DNA from 4 places in the Planococcus rifietoensis genome. Region 1 is predicted to be linked to each of the others. Evidence: riboswitches for the same ligand, from Rfam matches in the RefSeq annotation. Region 1 holds a riboswitch; each other region holds the start of a gene.
The links. Region 1 has a riboswitch for S-adenosylmethionine ahead of AUC31_RS04290 (methionine ABC transporter ATP-binding protein). Riboswitches for the same ligand answer to the same signal wherever they lie in the genome.
Positions count from the first base shown of each region.

Region 2: another riboswitch for S-adenosylmethionine. It lies ahead of AUC31_RS13250 (methionine ABC transporter ATP-binding protein); the one in region 1 lies ahead of AUC31_RS04290 (methionine ABC transporter ATP-binding protein).
Region 3: another riboswitch for S-adenosylmethionine. It lies ahead of AUC31_RS12635 (O-acetylhomoserine aminocarboxypropyltransferase/cysteine synthase family protein); the one in region 1 lies ahead of AUC31_RS04290 (methionine ABC transporter ATP-binding protein).
Region 4: another riboswitch for S-adenosylmethionine. It lies ahead of AUC31_RS01390 (bifunctional homocysteine S-methyltransferase/methylenetetrahydrofolate reductase); the one in region 1 lies ahead of AUC31_RS04290 (methionine ABC transporter ATP-binding protein).

Region 1 covers NZ_CP013659.2:898,772-903,458, reverse strand. Annotated here, with positions in the region: gene AUC31_RS04300 (MetQ/NlpA family ABC transporter substrate-binding protein) at 1-659, opposite strand, end outside; gene AUC31_RS04295 (methionine ABC transporter permease) at 753-1,421, opposite strand; gene AUC31_RS04290 (methionine ABC transporter ATP-binding protein) at 1,414-2,439, opposite strand; SAM riboswitch class I at 2,530-2,634, opposite strand; gene AUC31_RS04285 (thioredoxin family protein) at 2,670-2,993, opposite strand; gene AUC31_RS04280 (ribonuclease M5) at 2,995-3,336, opposite strand; gene gcvH (glycine cleavage system protein GcvH) at 3,398-3,778, opposite strand; gene AUC31_RS04270 (arsenate reductase family protein) at 3,856-4,212, opposite strand.
Region 2 covers NZ_CP013659.2:2,672,864-2,677,550, forward strand. Annotated here, with positions in the region: gene AUC31_RS13240 (MetQ/NlpA family ABC transporter substrate-binding protein) at 79-909, opposite strand; gene AUC31_RS13245 (methionine ABC transporter permease) at 922-1,593, opposite strand; gene AUC31_RS13250 (methionine ABC transporter ATP-binding protein) at 1,583-2,596, opposite strand; SAM riboswitch class I at 2,668-2,775, opposite strand; gene AUC31_RS13255 (carbon-nitrogen family hydrolase) at 2,822-3,616, opposite strand; gene AUC31_RS13260 (pyridoxal phosphate-dependent aminotransferase) at 3,702-4,687, shown strand, end outside.
Region 3 covers NZ_CP013659.2:2,559,010-2,563,696, forward strand. Annotated here, with positions in the region: gene metX (homoserine O-acetyltransferase MetX) at 1-514, opposite strand, end outside; gene AUC31_RS12635 (O-acetylhomoserine aminocarboxypropyltransferase/cysteine synthase family protein) at 527-1,816, opposite strand; SAM riboswitch class I at 1,919-2,033, opposite strand; SAM riboswitch class I at 2,221-2,333, shown strand; gene AUC31_RS12640 (methionine ABC transporter ATP-binding protein) at 2,466-3,497, shown strand; gene AUC31_RS12645 (methionine ABC transporter permease) at 3,487-4,137, shown strand; gene AUC31_RS12650 (MetQ/NlpA family ABC transporter substrate-binding protein) at 4,223-4,687, shown strand, end outside.
Region 4 covers NZ_CP013659.2:272,589-277,275, reverse strand. Annotated here, with positions in the region: gene metH (methionine synthase) at 1-771, opposite strand, end outside; gene AUC31_RS01390 (bifunctional homocysteine S-methyltransferase/methylenetetrahydrofolate reductase) at 764-2,611, opposite strand; SAM riboswitch class I at 2,714-2,814, opposite strand; gene AUC31_RS01385 (DUF6920 family protein) at 2,918-3,751, opposite strand; gene AUC31_RS01380 (acyltransferase family protein) at 3,899-4,687, opposite strand, start outside.

The sequences.
Region 1 (4,687 bases):
TCTTCCATCGGCTTCAAGCCGGCATCGATAGCGTAGTTAGCGTTGATGAAGACAGCGTCGCCTTCATTTGCTTCGTACATTTGCACAAGAAGAGCCGGCTCGTATTCTGTCTCGAACTGGATGTTTTTCTCGTTTTCAACGATGTCGCTGACTTCAGCTGTCGTTTTATCGACGTTTTCATCGAGCTTGATCAACCCTTCTGCTTCTAGGATGGACAGCATACGGCCGTGCTCCGCGACAGAGTTGCTCATAAGAATCGTTCCATCTTGTGGAATCTCATCCAAAGACGCAATGTCTTTTGAGTAGATGCCCATTGGCTCGATGTGGACCGCGCCAGCATTGGCGAAGTCATATCCGTGATCGGCAATTTGTGCTTCCAGATAAGGAATGTGCTGATAATAGTTGGCATCCAGATCCCCTGATTCCAAGTCTTGGTTCGGAAGGATATAATCCTGGTATGTTTCGATTTCAAGCTCAATTCCTTGTTCTGCAAGGATTGGTTTTGCCTGTTCTAAAATCTCTCCGTGAGGCACGTTAGAAGCGCCGACTGTCAACGTGCTTGTTTCTTCGCCTTCTGAACCGCCGCCGTTGCTTTCTTCAGCGCCGCAAGCCGATAACGCCAATACTGCTGCAAATGAACCGAATACTAATTTTTTCATTACAAAATTCCCCTTTTCTTCTATTAAATGTAGTTTTATATAATACCGGGCAATGACTGCCCCTTTTTATTTAATCGATCCGCCCAAGACGGCTTAGCGTTTATCGGCTCTGCCGGTCAAGAAGTCACCGACAAATTGTACGGCGAAGACGATGACCAAAATCAAGATCGTCGAGACGAGAGTTACGTCTTCGCGGCTTCGTTGGAACCCGTCCAAGAACGCGAGCGTTCCGAGCCCTCCAGCGCCGATGATGCCTGCCATGGCGGTATAGCCAACTAAAGCGATGGCGGTTACGGTGATTCCGGAGATTAAAGCGGGTTTTGATTCAGGCAGCAGCACTTTGCGGATAATCGTCCACGTTGTCGCTCCCATCGAGCGCGCGGCTTCGATGACGCCTTTGTCGATTTCTTTCAAGGCGATCAGCACCATGCGGGCATAGAATGGTGCTGCCCCGATGATCAATGCCGGGAGTGCAGCGTTCGGCCCACGGATGCTGCCGATCAGGAATTTCGTGAATGGGATAAGCAAAATGATCAAGATGATAAATGGAATCGAACGGAATATATTAACGAACGCTCCTGATAGCCAGTTGACCACTTTATTCGCCCATAATTGGTTTGGTGCAGTCAAAAACAGGATAACGCCTAGCACGAGCCCGATGATAAAGGTGAACAGTGTGGACACTGCCGTCATGTAAATCGTTTCGAGCGTCGCTTCCCACATAGCTTGCCAATCAACGTTCGGGAACAAATTCTCAAGCATTGCCCATCACCTCCGTCTGTACATCATGTGCACCGAGGAAAGCTAAAGCTTTGCTTATTTCATCTGCAGTACCCTTCAGTTGAAGGATGAGCGTTCCATAAGCACCCCGTTGGGTATGGGAGATGTTGCCGTGGACAATATTGACTTCCACTTTATATTCCCGGATCAGCTGAGTCAGGATCGGCTGCTCCGCCTGGTCACCAACGAATATCAATTTGACCAATTGCCCTTCCGGATATTGCTCTCGTAAATGGCGGACGGTCTCTGCCGAATCTTCCGTCTCGGTCACTTGGGCAACAAAGCGCTTCGTGATATTTTCCTTCGGATGCTGGAAGACATGCAGCACTTCGCCAAGTTCAACGACGCGCCCGCCTTCCATTACTGCCACGCGATGGCAGATTTTGCGGATAACGTGCATTTCGTGCGTAATCAAGACAATCGTCAAGCCAAGGCGCTTGTTAATGTCCACCAATAAATCCAAAATCGCATCGGTCGTTTGCGGATCAAGAGCCGATGTCGCTTCATCGCACAAAAGCACTTCCGGGTCATTGGCCAGCGCACGGGCGATGCCGACGCGCTGTTTCTGCCCGCCGGAAAGCTGGGCTGGATATGCGCTTTCGCGTCCTTCCAGGCCAACCAGCTCGATCAGCTCTGCAGAACGCTTGCGCCGCTCCTCTTTCCCCACTCCGGCAATCTCAAGCGGGAATTCAATGTTCTCGCGCACGGTCCGCGACCACAGCAAATTGAAATGCTGGAAAATCATGCTGACTTTTTGGCGGGCTTTGCGAAGTTTCGGCCCCGAAATCGCCGTGATGTTTTGGCCATTGATCTCAACGGAACCTTCGCTCGGTTTTTCAAGGCCATTCAGCAGGCGGATCAACGTACTTTTCCCCGCTCCGCTATAGCCGATAATGCCAAAAATCTCGCCGGCCGGCACCGTTAAGTCGACATGGTCGACAGCCGTCAAGCGTGCTTTGCCAGTATCGAAAACTTTAGTCAATCCTTTTAACTCAATCATGGTTGGGCACTCTCCTAAATCTTTTGCTAATAAAAAAGCCTTCCTGCTCAGATAAGCAGAAAGGCACATGTGTAAACACAATAAACCGTTCTCTCATCTTTCAAAGTTTTCACTTTGAGTGACTTGGCACCATTTCATTTTCATGACGGTTGCCGGGCTTCATCGGGCACTTCCCTCCACCTCTCTGTATAAGAGCTACGCTATTAAGTTAATTTCAGAAATTAAATTTATCATGGCTGGCTGTATTCGTCAACCGTTTTCAATTTCTCATATAGATACGGCACCGACTGGAAAGCGTAGACCTTGTCTGTCACTTGGCCATTCTGTGAAATCAACAGGCATGGCACGCTTTCCACTTCATAAAGCTCCGCCACTTCCTGTACATAATTCAAATTGGCTTTGCCCATCGGAAGATCTGGCAATAGTTCCGCCACCACGCCGAGCATTTTGCTCGCCACTTGGCACGTACCGCACATCGGCGTATACAGATAATAAGCTGAAACAGGCTGTGTGTTTTTTTCCTTCAGCCATTCTTTATGTGTCCATTCATTCATGCTAGTCATTCCCTGCTACTGGATTTAAGACCCGTACATCTGCTGCGATGAGCACATCGATCAGCTTCCGCAGCGGCGTCGTCGCCACCTCTTTATAGCTTCGGTCGATATGGAAATGGCGGGCTTCCGGAAATTCGCGCTTGATGAGCTTGCGCAGTTTATCGCCGGAAGCATCCGCATCGACGAGGATGATGATATCCTGCCCTTCAAAAGGCAACAGCATTTCTTCGAGTCTTGTAGCACTTACTGTACCATTTGTGCAAAGAATCGTCACGGGTTCTGCAATCAATGGCGCTATCCGGGTTTTGTCGCTGATCCCTTCAACCACTATCACTTTCTCCATAAGTAATCCCCCCAGAAAACCATATATGAAAAAAAGCGCCATAAATAGGCGCTTTCCGAACTTACTCGTTTGTCATTTCTTTATATTCGTCAGCTGACATCAATGCATTGACCTCATCTTCGGAAGGGGCTTCCACAACGACCATCCACGCTTTTTCATAAGGGGATTCGTTGACGAATTCCGGGCTGTCTTCAAGCTCAGAATTGACTTCGACGATTTTGCCGCTGATCGGCGCATACAATTCCGATACCGTTTTAACGGACTCGACGCTGCCGAATGGCTCGTCTTTTTTCAGCTCGTCGCCGACTTGCGGAAGCTCGACAAATACGATGTCTCCAAGTTCATCTTGCGCGAAATGAGTAATGCCGATACGTGCTTTACCGTCTTCGACTTTGACCCATTCGTGTTCTTTTGAATAGCGAAGCTCTTGTGGTGTGCTCATCCAAACCCCTCCAAATATGTAATTGACTCAATTTTAGTTTGCCACAACCAGTGATGAAAAACAAGATGACAAACTTGTCAGCTCCATGTATTTGCGTATGCATCTTCCTTGAAACCGAGTGTCGCCTGAGAACCGTCCCACGCAAGCGGGCGTTTGATGAGCATGCCGTCTGATGCAAGCAATTCATATTGCTCATCTGCTGTCATTTCCGGCAGCTTTTCCTTCAACTCGAGCTCGCGGTATTTCTTGCCGCTCGTATTGAAAAACTTCTTCAGCTCGATGCCACTCGTTTCGTGGATTTCTTTCAGCTGAGCTGCAGATGGTGGGTTTTGCGAGATATCGATATAGTCGAACTCCGCGCCATTCGCCTCAAGCCACTTCTTGCCTTTTTGGCAAGTGGAGCATTTCGGGTAAGCATAATACTGGATCATCAAATCTCCTCCTGTCTTGTAAATCAAGCATATCAAAATGCCCCGGAGCAGTCGACTCGCGAGAGGTTGGTATTTATCCGAATAAATAACGGAAAGAAGTCGTATTTCCCAAGCTTACCGCTCGCTTTCCGTGGGCTCGCGCCCAAGCCTCCTCAGTCGCTTTGAAACCCTTGTGCTCACACATCTGCGTGGCAGATGTGTCGCAAATGAATGCGCTCAGCTGAACTTCACTCATTCATTCCTTGCGGGGTCTCGGTCGTCTCGTCGCTTACGCTGCTCCACAGGAAAGATAAGGTCGACCTACGGGAGACCTTATCTTTGCGAAAGTAATGCGCAGCATTATTGAGCAGAAGGGTTTACGAGCGAACGCTTCTTCAAATACTTAGAGAGATCATTGATTGTTGAATGTAGAAAAAAGTGGCCTTACTCATAATTAATAGCGAACCATAAACTTATTCAACACTATAAAAAACAGGAA
Region 2 (4,687 bases), 1.7 Mb from region 1:
AAGCCTGAAAAGCGCGGCGCTACAGTATTTTGCATAAAAAACAGCCGAAGAAAATAGCTCTCCGGCTGGGTTCTCCTATTATTCAGCCATCCACTCCGGTTTTCCGAAGCCTTCGAATTGCTCGTCGATGACCGTTTCAAATTCTTCCGACTCGACGATCTCGACCAAATCCGCCGCCAGTTCACTGTCTTCATTTTCGGCTGCAACGGCTACGACATTGCGGTACTGGTCAGGCATGTTTTCGAGCGCCAAAGCGTCAAGCAGATCCATGTCCGCTGCGAGTGCGAAGTTTCCTGGAACGGCGGCAAGGTCCGTGCCTTCAACCGCACGCGGCAATTGCCCCGCTTCAATCGGCTGGAACACCAGGTTCTTCGGATTTTCCGTTACATCTCGTTCAGACGCTTGAAGCACTTCCGCTTCCGGATCGAGTTCGACCAATCCTTCGTCCTGCAGCATCAACAATGCACGGGCACCGTTGACAGGATCGTTTGGAATCGCGATGGTCGCCCCGTCGGATACCGCATCCAGCGAATCGAATTCATTGGAGTAGATGCCCATCGGCGCAGTCGGAACCGTGATCAATGCGCTCAAATCCATATCGTTTTCTGTTTCGAAGTTCTCTAGGTAAACCGTATGCTGGAACAAGTTGGCATCGATTTCCCCGTTGTTCAACGCATTATTGGGCTGGATATAATCGCTGAATTCAATCGTTTCGACGGTATAGCCTTTTTCTTCAAGCGCAGGCACGATCGCTTCGTTCAGCATGTCGCTATAAGGGCCGGCTGTTGCACCGAGCTTGATGTCTTTCGACGCTTCGCCGCCTTCTGTCGTTCCTGTATCCGCTTCTTCTCCGCCGCATGCGGCCAGTGCAAGCGCGCTCGCTGCCAATATCCATGTGAGTTTCTTCATGTCATTCTCCCCTTATCGTTTATCGAGTTTTTTGGCTGTAAAGTCGCCTGCCTGTTGAATCAATTGGACGAGCACGATCAAAATGACGACCGTGACAATCATGATCGTATTATCATAGCGGTAATAGCCGAAGCGGATCGCCAAATCGCCGATGCCGCCGCCACCGACCACACCCGCCATCGCGGAGTAGGCAATGAGGCTGATGACCGTCAACGTAATGCCTTGGATCAAGCTCGCTTTCGCTTCCGGCAAGAGCACGTCTTTAATGATCATCCAAGGCGTCGCACCGACCGCAATCGCTGCTTCGATGACGCCTTTATCGATGTCACGCAGCGCCGTTTCCACAATGCGTGCGAAAAACGGAATCGCCGCTACCGACAAGGAAACACTCGCTGCGACCGGGCCGATTGTCGTACCGGTAATCAATTGCGTCAGCGGGATGAGCGCGACCAGCAATATGATGAACGGAATCGACCGGACGATGTTGACGACAAATCCGATGACGGAATTGACCGGGCGGTTTTCCCAGAACAAGCCGCTGTCTGTGATGAACAATAAAATGCCGAGCGGCAAACCGATGACAAGCGCCACGCCAAGCGAGATACCGATCATGATTAGGGTCTGGTAAAACGCCACTTGGATTTCCGGCCATAATTCGATGATTCGTCCCCATTCAATTCCCATGCTCCATCACCTCCACAATCGCTTCGCGCTGTTCAAGATAGTGAATCGCCTGACTCACGTCTGCTTGGCCGCCTTTTAGTTCCATGACAAAAATGCCGAGGGGCAATTCCTGAATGTATTCGATCGCCCCGTGCAGGAAATTCCCTTTGACCGGATAGCTTTGCAGCATATCGGAAATGACGCCATCTCCAGCGACTTCGCCTTTGAACAAGACTTTGACAATCGTGCCGTCGCATTTCTTCAGGATTTCTTCCGGCACATTGAACGACACGACGCTCGAGATGAATTCCTTCGTCAAAGCGGTCTTTGGATCGGCGAAGATATCGTAGACACGCCCTTCTTCGATGACACGCCCGCCTTGCATAACCGCCATGCGGTCGCAAATCTCCTTGACGACGTTCATTTCGTGCGTAATCAATACAATCGTAATATTGAGCTTGCGGTTAATGTCTTTCAATAAACGCAAGATCGATAAAGTCGTATTCGGGTCGAGAGCGGAGGTTGCTTCGTCGCATAACAGCACGGCCGGTTCATTGGCGAGTGCACGGGCGATGCCGACGCGCTGCTTCTGCCCGCCGCTCAGCTGCGCCGGATAGATATTGCGCTTGTCCGACAAGCCGACCATTTCGAGCAGTTCATCGACGCGTGGGCCGATTTTCTTGCTCGGCGTTCCAGCTGCGCGAAGGGCGAATGAAATATTCTCCGCGACCGTCTTTTGGCTGATCAAATAGAAATGCTGGAAGATCATGCCGATTTTGAGGCGCGCTTTCCGCAAGCCGTCGCCACGCAGCTTCGTTAAGTCCTGGCCGCCGACTTTGACGGTGCCTGACGTTGGCCGTTCAAGCAAATTGATGCAGCGGATGAGGGAACTTTTTCCGGCACCCGAATAACCGACGATGCCGAAAATCTCACCGGTTTTCACTTCCAACGTCACATCATCGACGCCTTTCACCGTGCCGTGTTTGGTTTGATAGGTTTTGCTCAGTTGTTCGATTTGAATCATGCTGTCCACTCCCCCAGGCAAATAAAAAATGCCTCTTTTATCAAAAAAGAGACATCGAAAATTAGAATTCCGACTTATCTTTCAGAATGAATTTCATTCTGCAGGACTTGGCACCTTCCCATATAAATGGGGGTTGCCGGACGTCATAGGGCCTTACCCTCGGTCTCTCTTGATAAGCATGCGTATTTGGTTGTTTTCAATATTACCTGCACGGGCGATAGCTTGTCAATGCGATTTTTCAAACTTTTTGTACAATGGGACGCGTCGGTCATCGAATACCGGAATGCGGCCCCGCACTTCGTCTACTTCCGAAAGATCGATATCGATGTAGCCGCTGCCTTCCTCCTGGCCCATATCCATCCGTACTTCTCCCCACGGGGCGATGACCATCGAATGGCCGCCGAACTCGTTTTTCGGGTCGCTGCCGATGCGGTTTGCCGCGATGATGAAGCATTGATTCTCGATTGCGCGCGCCTGCAACAGGATGCGCCAGTGGTCGATGCGCGCTGCCGGCCATTCCGCAGGCACGAAGATCGCCTTCGCGCCGTTCAGCGCTTGCGCCCGAAGCCATTCCGGAAAGCGGATGTCGTAACAGATGACGCCGCCGTATGTTTCTCCGTCCAGTTCGAACGTGCCGAGCGACTGTCCTTCCTCGAGGTGAATATGCTCGTCCATCAAACCGAAGCGATGCGCTTTATCATATTCAGAAACGACCGCACCTGTACGGTCAACGACATACATCGTATTATAGAAACCATCTTCTTTCTTCGTGGAGACCGAGCCTCCGACGATATGGACGCTGTGCTCTTTGGCGAATTGTTTCAAAAAATCTGCCGTTCGGCCGTTGCTGTCAGCGAGTTCGTCCAGCTGCGTTAACGCATACCCGGTGTTCCACATTTCTGGCAAGACGATGAGCTCCGCTCCATTTTCTGCCGCTTCTTCCAAATAGTTTTTTACACGCTGAAAATTCGTTTCCGGCTCTCCGAAAGCGATATCCATCTGCACACAAGCGATTTTCATATTCTCTCCTCCTGTAGACAGTTTAGCTTAAACTCTATAAGATTTAAGATAGATGTGCAATTATTTAGAAAATGAGGAGGATTTCATGGACTTTTCAAATCGCTTACAAAATCTTCCGGATCAATTTTTCGCCCTGCTTGTTGCAAAAACGGCAAAAGCAGTCGACGAAGGACGAGACGTCATCAATTTCGGCCAAGGCAACCCGGATCAGCCAACGCCCCCGCATATAGTCAAGGCCATGCAACAAGCGGTAGCCGATCCTCAAACACATCGCTACTCGCCGTTTCGCGGCCTCAGTTCGTTAAGGAAAGCCGCTGCGGATTTCTACAAAAAAGAATACGATGTCGATATCGATCCTGATTTGGAAGTCGCTATTTTGTCCGGAACGAAAATCGGTTTTATCGAGTTGCCGCTTGCGTTGCTGAACCCGGGCGATTCGCTGCTGTTGCCGGATCCGGGCTATCCTGATTACCTGTCAGCCGCACCGCTTGCGGATATCGAATTTGATTTGATGAAACTGAAACAGGAAACCGGCTATCTTCCCGACTACAACGAGGTGACAGCCGCCGCGAAAGCACGCGCCAAACTGATGTACTTGAACTACCCAAACAACCCGACCGGCGCGACAGCAGACATTGCGTTTTTCGATGAAACGATTCAATTTGCCAAAGAAAACGGCATCGGGGTTGTACATGACTTTGCTTATGGCCGCATTGGCTTTGATGGCAAGAAGCCGGTCAGCTTCCTACAATCAAAAGGTGCCAAAGATATCGGCATTGAAATGTATACCTTGTCCAAAACGTATAATATGGCCGGATGGCGCATCGGCTTTGCGGTGGGCAATGCCAAAATGATCGAAGCACTCAACCTCGTCCAAGATCATTTGTTCGCCGGCATCTTTCCGGCTGTCCAACTGGCCGCTGTAGAAGCATTAAACAGCAGCCAGCAATGCGTCGAGGAATTGAATGAATTATACGAGAAGAGACGCCAGACGCTGGTGGATGAATGCCGCCGGATCGGCTGGGAATTCGAAGCGCCGAAGGGATCATTTTTTGCCTGGCTGCCTGTCCC
Region 3 (4,687 bases), 1.7 Mb from region 1:
TGAATGCCACACCATAATCTCCATAATATGGCGTTACGGCAAGTGCAATGGCCGTATCCAGAAACTCTGGATAGAGCTTTGCCCATTCCAAGGTTTTCATGCCACCGAGCGAACCGCCGATCACCGCTGCCAAATGGTTGATGCCCAAAGCTTCCAGGGCTTTTCGTTCCGCTCTCACCATGTCCCGGATGGTCAGTTCAGGAAATGACGCTCGGTAAGGTTCACCGGTTTCCGGGTTGATCGAAAGCGGGCCGGTCGAACCGTTGCAGCCGCCGAGTACATTGAACGTGATGGCTTGGAACTGCCCGGTATCCACCGCTTTTCCTGGGCCGATCAGCCCTGCCCACCAGCCTGGTTGATCTGCAGTTCCCACTGCATATTGATCGCCCGTCAGCGCATGGCAAACCAGAATCGCCGGCGCAGAACTGTCTCCGACGCGTTCATACGCCAATTCCACTTCGCGCAATAGTTGACCTGATTCAAGTTTTAGCTGGCCGATGGATACTGTCGTCATCCGAATCCCTCCTTACGCGTTCTCGAGTACTGCCGCTTGGATCGCTTGCTCCAAATCAGCGATTAAATCTTCGTGGTTTTCCAATCCTACAGACAAACGGATCAATTCTTCCGTAACGCCTGAATTTTTCAGTTCTTCTGCTGTCAATTGCTGGTGAGTTGTTGACGCCGGGTGGATGATCAATGATTTGGCATCACCGACATTCGCCACGTGCGACCATAAATTAACGCCATCGATTACTTTGCGGCCGGCTTCCCGTCCGCCTTTGATGCCGAAGTTGACGATCGAACCATAGCTGTCTTTCAAATATTTATCAGCAAGTGCTTTGGATGGATGTCCTTCGAGGCCAAGGTAATTGACCCACTCGACTTGCGGATGGTCTTTCAAATATTCAGCGACCTTTTGCGCATTCGTCGCGTGGCGTGGAATCCGCAGATGCAAGGTTTCAAGTCCCTGAAGCAGTGCATGGGCGCTGTCCGCACTGAGCGACGGGCCGAAATCGCGCAATAGCTGGACGCGTAATTTCGTCGCGAATGCCGCTTCCGGCACATCAATTCCGAAACGGATGCCATGGTAGGTTTCATCCGGCTCCGTGTAATTCGGGAAGCGCGGATTGTCCCAGTTGAACCGTCCGGCATCAACCGCTACGCCGCCGATTGTCGTTCCGTGCCCGCCGATCCATTTCGTAGCGGAATGGATGACCACGTCTGCACCGAATTCGATCGGGTTGCTGACGAAAGGCGATGCGAATGTATTATCGATCAACAGCGGAACCCCGTTTTCATGGGCGATATTAGCTACCCGCTCGACGTCGAACACGTTCAAGCTTGGATTTCCGATGATTTCACCGAACAAGGCTTTCGTCTTGTCGGTAATCGCTGCACGGAAATTTTCAGGATCGGTGGCATCGACGAATTTTACGTTAATGCCGTAGCGCGGCAATGTGTTGGCGAATAAATTGTAAGTTCCACCGTATAGGTTGCTATCAGCAATGATTTCATCTCCCGCTTCAGCTACATTCAATACTGAGAATGCAATGGCTGCCATTCCTGATGACAAAGCCACTGCAGCGGTCCCGCCTTCAAGAAGTGCGACGCGCTGTTCGAACACATCAACTGTTGGATTCATGATGCGCGAATAGATATTGCCTGTCTCTTTCAAGCCAAATAGGTTTTGTGCGTGCTCGGTATCTTTGAATACATAAGAAGTCGTTTTATGGACCGGTACGCCGCGAGCGCCAGTCACTGGATCTGGTTCTTGGCCACCGTGTAATAGAAGAGTTTCTGGTTTGAAGTTTGTCATTGTCAATTCCTCCTGTTTTTTGTAATAGTTTTGTTCGGTATGAGGAGGACACAAAAAGACCCTCTTCAGAAAGAAGAGGGCCGTTATATACGGATTTGCCTCCTCTTATCTTTCAGCGACGCAAATGCGCGCTGTAGGATTTAGCACCTTTCCAGACATGAGCCTGTTGGTTGCCGGGCATCGTAGGGCCTATTCCCTCCGCCTCTCGTGATAAGAGTATTCAGTTATTTTTTTGCTTGTGGAAAAGTATAGAGGACAGCCCTGGTTAAAGTCAAGGATATTTTTCTAAAAATTTTAACTACTATAAGTAGCTTATCTCCCGAAAAAAAACTACGTCAAAGCTGTTGACTTTTTCGCTATTTCGAAATAGAGTAGGAATCACGAATTGAATAGCTTACATCACTTTCTTATCCAGAGAAATCGAGGGACAGGCCCTATGACGTTTCGGCAGCAGATTCGCAAATCAGCGAAAACTGTGCTAATTCCTGCAAATGCTTCGGCATTTGGAAGATGAGAATGAGATGGTTTCATATTTTGGAGCCCTCTTTTTTCTTGCGTATAAGAAAAAAGAGGGCTTTTTGTTGTTATTTCAAGAAAGTGTTCGTTCGCACTCATTCGAATCGTTATTTGCAGCCACAGGAGGGACACCATGATTCAATTTGAAGCAGTCAAGAAAACTTACGTATCCGGCAAGCAAGAAGTCCATGCGCTCAACGGCATTGATTTGACCGTCGAGACCGGGGAAATTTACGGCGTCATCGGATTTAGCGGCGCAGGGAAAAGCTCGTTGATCCGCACGGTGAATTTGCTCGAGCGCCCATCAACAGGACGCGTGCTCATCCATGGAGAGGACATTTCCACTTTAAGCGCACGCAAAATCCGCGATACACGAAAAGACATCGGCATGATCTTCCAGCATTTCAATTTGCTGAACTCGAAAACCGTACACCATAATATCGCGATGCCGCTGATTCTCGCCAAGACACCAAAAGCGGAAATTGACCGAAAAGTGGCGGAACTATTGGAGTTTGTCGGGCTTGCCGACCAAGCGAAAAAATACCCGGATCAATTATCCGGCGGGCAAAAGCAGCGCATCGGCATTGCAAGAGCACTCGCCACCAACCCGTCCATACTGCTATGCGATGAAGCAACGTCAGCGCTCGACCCGCAGACGACCCAGTCCATCCTGGATCTGCTGCGCCGCATCAACCAGGAATACAACATCACCATCTTGCTCATCACCCACGAGATGGGCGTCATCCGGGAAATCTGCGACAAAGTGGCCGTTCTCGAAGAAGGACGTGTCATCGAACAAGGCAGCGTATTTGAAGTGTTTACCAATCCCCAGCACGCGACGACGAAACGTTTCGTCCGTTCTGTCATGAACGATGAATTGCCAGATTCGCTCCTTGAGCAAATCCGCCACAACGACGGGACACGCCCAATCTACCGGGTGCAGTTTACCGGGAATTCAGTCGGCCAGCCATTCATGTCACGGGTTTCACGCGAATTCCAGCTCGATTTGAATGTTTTGTTCGGCAACATTACAGAACTTCAAGGCATTCCATACGGCAACTTGATTGTGGAGTTCGACGGCGCTCATGCAGAAATCGACCGCGCACTCGCCTCGATCCGAAACGATAACATCCAAGTAGAGGAGGTGCAGCAACATGCAGGTTGATCAATCGCAAATTCTAGAAGCTTTATGGGAGACGCTTTACATGACGGGTGCATCATTCGTTTTCTCGCTCTTCATCGGCTTGCCGCTCGGCATCTTGCTGGTCGTCACACGAAAAGGCCACCTGCTCGAAAATGAAGCCGTATTTAACGTATTGAACATCGTCATCAATATCTTCCGTTCGGTTCCGTTCATCATCTTGATGGTCGCCATCATTCCACTAACGCGCATCATTGTCGGCACATCGATCGGCACAGCCGCAGCCATCGTGCCATTGGTATTTTATGCTGGGCCTTACATCGCCCGACTCATCGAGAATTCATTGCTCGAAGTCGATAAAGGCGTCATCGAAGCAGCCCAGGCGATGGGCGCTTCTCCCGGCCAGATCATTTTCCGCTTCCTTATCCCGGAAGCGCTCAGCTCCCTTGTCCTCGCATTGACCATCGCTATCGTCGGCTTGATCGGCGCATCCGCAATGGCTGGCGCGATTGGAGGCGGCGGACTCGGCGACTTGGCCATCACTTACGGATATCAGCGCTTCGACACGGTGGTCATGCTCTTGACTGTTGCCATTCTGGTCGTCCTTGTCCAAGGCGTTCAATCACTCGGCAACCTCATGTCCCGCAGAGTACGCCGGAGCTAAGTCCTTTAATTCACGTTAAACAAACTCAATAAGGTGGTTCATTCACCAGCACCACTACTTTAAAAACCCATTGGAGGATTTCATCATGAAAAAAATTACAGCTCTTTTAGCAACAGCAGGCATTGCCGCGCTTCTCGGCGCATGTGGAGACGATAGCTCAGCCGGCGAAACCACGAAAGTGACACTTGGTATCAGTGGATCGGACACGACCATTTGGGATTATGTCGGCGACAAAGCCGCTGAAGAAGGCATCGAGCTCGACATCATCACGTTCTCGGATTATGTGGCGCCTAACTTGGCACTCGCTGAAGGCGAACTCGACTTGAATGCCTTCCAGACCATCTCGTATTTCGATGAGTTTGTCGAAGAGCATAATGTCGACATCGTGCCGATCGGCTCTACCGTCATTGCGCCGATGGGCTTGTATTCCGATAAATACGAATCGATCGAAGAACTTCCAGAAGGCGCCCAAATCGCGATGCCGAATGAAGCAACCAACATGGGCCGTGCACTCCTCTTGCTCGATGAATCCGGGCTCATCACGTTATCC
Region 4 (4,687 bases), 630 kb from region 1:
CAGTCCGGCGTTCGGGTAGCAGCTGACATAGCCTGTCGACAGTTCAGACAGCGAACGCAAATGATCGGTCATGAATTCCGGCCCTGTCGCACAGTTCAAACCGACAGAAAGCGGCTTGATATGTTCGATCGACACGTAAAAGGCTTCAATCGTCTGTCCAGCAAGCGTTGTGCCCATCGGTTCGATCGTCCCTGAAATCATCACCGGCAATTCCACTCCGGTTTCTTCAAAGGCATCGCGTATCGCGATCGTCGCCGCTTTGACATTGAGCATATCCTGGCTCGTCTCAAGGAGTAGTAAATCCGCGCCCCCTTCGATTAAGGCTTTCGCCTGTACCTGGAAATCGGTTTTTAATTCGTCGAATGTAATGCCGCCTGTTACCGACAAAGTTTTCGTCGTCGGGCCGAGTGCGCCCGCAACAAAGCGCGGCCATTCCGGCGTCGAATATTTCGCTTGGCTGATTTTAGCGATTTCCACCGCTTTTTGATTGATTTCCGCTGCACGATGACCGAGCCCGTATTCATCCAAAACGACTGGCGTGCCGCCGAATGTGTTTGTGCAGATGATGTCAGCGCCCGCTTCCAAATAAGCGTCGTGCACCCCTTCAAGCACATCGGGTCGGACAATATTCAAGTATTCATTGCAGCCGTCGTATTCTTCGCCACCGAAATCCTCGGCAGACAAATCTGCATTTTGGATCATCGTCCCCATTGCACCGTCGATGATGAGGATGCGTTTTTCGAGCTGCTGTTCAATTAAATGTTTAGGCATAGGCACGATCGCTCGCTTTCTTTAAATCTAGTTGTCGGATGTGGCGGATCAATTCCACCGTCATGTCGTAGCGCACAAATGGCGTGATCAAATAAATGCCGTTGAACAATTCCGCTGCGGTATCGATCAATTCTTTCGCGATTTGGATGCCTTCCGCGGTCGATTTTTCTTTGTCTTCGCCGCAAGCCCTCATGCGGTCAAGTGCCTCTTCCGACAATTTGATGCCCGGTACTTCATTATGCAGGAAGTCGGCGCTGCGTATGCTCGTCAGCGGCATGACCCCAAGGAAAATCGGCGTGTCCAGATGCTTTGTCGCCTCGTGGATCTCGATGATTTTCTCTTTCGTATAGACCGGTTGTGAAATGAAATAATCCGCCCCGGCTTCGATTTTTTTCTCGAGCCTTTGAACAGCTCGCTCCACCACGCGGACGTTCGGGTTGAACGCGGCAGCGACCGAGAAATTCGCTTTTTTCCGGAGCGGTTTCCCGGAGAATGAAATGCCTTCGTTGAGCTTTTTGATGAGCTGGATCAATTCTAGGCTCGAGACATCATAGACGCTTGTCGCACCCGGAAAATCGCCGACTTTTGTCGGATCACCCGTAACGGCGAGTATGTCGTGGATACCAAGTGCGTTCAGCCCCATGATATGTGATTGCAGGCCGATCAAATTGCGGTCTCTACAGGTAATATGCGCAAGAGGTCTGACATCCTGCTTATGCTTGAGGATCGAGCCCATCGCCATATTACTGATGCGCGGCGAGGCCAGTGAATTGTCGGCCATCGTGATGGCATCGATGCCTTCTGCGTCCAATGCTTTTGAACCTTCAAGGAATTTCTCGACATCCAAATGGCGCGGCGTATCGAGTTCGACGATGATGGTCCGCTCGGTTTTCGCTTTTTCGTGCAAAGGCTTGTCTTTCAAGGCTTCCGCTTCACGGATGACGATCGGCTTTTTCTCTTCGACTTTCTTTTCGGTGATCGGCTGCAAATGGCCAATGCGTTTTTTCACCGCTTCGATATGCTTTGGCGTCGTGCCGCAACAACCGCCAATGAGGCGCACGCCTTCTTCGCGCAAAAGCAATGCCGCACGGCCGAAATAATCGGCTTCCGATTCATAGACGATGCGCCCGTCTTCAATATCCAATAGCGAAGCGTTCGGGTAAGCGGACAAAAAGGCTTTTTCCGGCAGTTCGACGCCTTCAAACGCCTGGATCGTATGGTGCGGGCCGAGACGGCAATTAACGCCGACAATTTCTGCGCCGAGCGCATCGAGCCGTTTCAATCCTTCGTTCAAGCTCATGCCGTTTTGCAAGATGCCGGGTTCGTGCATCGATAATTGCGCGATTAGCGGGGCGTCGGTCAGTTTCTTCAGATGGCTAACGGTCGCCGCCAGTTCCTCGAAATCATAATACGTCTCAAGCAGCAAGCCATCCGGGTCGCCGGACAATAGATGCTGTGCTTGCTGGTCGACCATGGCGACGATTTCATCCAAAGTCGCATCGCTTTTGCGGATGCCGCGGATGCCGCCGATTGTGCCGAGCACGAATTGCCCGCCGTCTTTTGCGGCTTTATTGGCGATCGCAATCGCCGCTTTATTGATCGCTTCGGTCTGTTCTTCGAGTCCATAGCGCGCCAGTTTATGGGCATTCGCCCCGTATGTGTTCGTTTGGATGATGTCCGCCCCGGCCGCAATATAGTCGCGGTGGATCTTCTCAATCACTTCCGGGCGCTGGATGTTCAATTCCTCGTTGCAGTATTCGATACCGTAGGAGTACAACAGCGTTCCCATAGCGCCGTCCGCCGTCAGCATCCGTTTTTTCAGTTCATCTAATAGCATGATTCGTCCTCCTCTGTCTGTTTGGCCGTGCAGCTGCGGACGCATCGATATAAACAAAAAAAGCCTTCCATGAAAAAGAAGGCTTTACGATATCGGACTCGTTCCTTTTCATCTGCCAGGCGTGTGCCTGCTGGAATTAGCACCTGACCTAACGGCTGGTTGCTGAAGCGTCATCGGGCCAGTCCCTCGACTTCTCTAGATAAGAATTCACTATGCAGTTTTTAGTATTCCCACATGATACCCCCTGTGGTGATTTGGGTCAAGGTGATTTATCAAAAAACAAAGAACTTTCTGTTACATTTCTGCTGCCTACCAGGCATCCGGGACACGCGGGTTGAATTTGGCGGCTTCGACGGTGAATTTGTACCAAGTGAAGGCTTGACCGTCGATGATCCAGGTGATGTCGATGCGCCGCGGGATTTCGATGCCGTCCACTGTTTGCCATTCATGCACTTCTGCGATGCACGGCAAGCGCTTGGCATCTTCGCCGACCTCTTTATAGCGCATCGCACGCGCCCGCTTCATGCGCCCTGTTTCATCAAACTCGAACGTTACATTGGCGGTCGACCCGTTATAGGTCATTTCCGCTTCCACTGAACGTTCGTTGCTGTTCAAAAACCGCACATACGGGCTGAACACTAGCCCCGGCAGCCAGGCCATTTCCATTAAAAAGCGCTGCAATGCCGATTCATCAAGCTTGCCGTCGGGAATTGCCCGGTTGATCGGCACGAGCCCCGCAAAGCGGATGCGCATGCCCGCACGGCCATCCCGAAAACTGTCAGACCCTGTGACGAACAAGCCGTCCACTTTCATGCGCGCTTTCCAATAAAACGACGGCGGGTCGACAAAACTGTATTGCTCGGCGGTCGATTCGCTCCATTCTTCCTGGTCGGGTTTGGTTTTCATCCAGCCCTCTTGCTTTACATAAACGCCCATCACCTGTTCACGGCCGACCGCGCCGCTGACTTCCAGCCATTTGGAGATCGGTTTCGGGAGATTGTCCGTTCTTGCCTGTTCCACTTCCCCGGCGTGCCGGACTTCCGGCCACGTCGGCTTGACGAGCCGCGTCATGTCTTTGTACTTTCGGTAAGCTCCGTATGCCCCAAGCGTTGTCAATGCTAAAACCGGCCATCTGCGTTTCATGCCACATACCCCTCTCCGATTTTGCTGCGCGTTCTCCGTAAACGGTTTCCTTTGTAACTCTTTCGACGCAGCACTTATTTTCCCTGCTCGGCGCCGCAATAGAAAACGCCTCCGGAAGATAGTCCTTCCGGAGGCGTTCGGTATTCATCAGTTTAAATTTTCAAGAGCCGGTTCAAGATGTTCTTTCAACGCCGGCCCCATTGTTTGTGAATAAAGCGTCGTCAAATGATGCTTATCCCGGTAGACGAGTACATTGCCGACCACAGGCGGGCACGTATCGTCCGTACAGAAATATTCGGACATATCGGCAAACGTCACATTGTTCGGGATGCCTTCCGTATTTTCCCACGGCACGACATCCGCCAAAGCTTTGTCGCGTTCCACCGAACAATTGTCGACGTTCAATTCATCGAGACAGAGCGTCGGGTCGACTTTCATGCGCGGGTTGTCGCGCACCGCGAAAATCTCCGCGACCCCTTCGAACTCTTTCCACTTATTGATATACCCTTTTGGCACCGTATCGCCAGAATTCACCGTCGCTGTCGTGAAGATCAAATCAGGCGGTTCTGCCATCAGGCGCTCTTGCAGATTATCATTCCACGTCATGCACGCTTCATCCAGCTGGCCGTCGAAATCGCCGCTTGAGAATCGGCAGGCATCTTTGTTATAGACATCGATGCGCATGTTCATTTCTTCTGCGACTGCTTCAAGCGCCGGGAACCAGTGCCCCGAATGCGATCCGCCGACCAAGGCCACGACATGCTCAGGGTTTTCCGTTACGCCAAACGAACATTCCTTGAGTTTCGAGCTGACACTGCCTGTCAAGAAGCAGTCTTTATCGCTATAGAATGTCGGCAAGTCTTCTTTCGCCGATAAAAAGTCTGGCTGCAGTTCCGCATCTTCTGCCGGCTGGATATTTTCCAATACGGCGCGGGC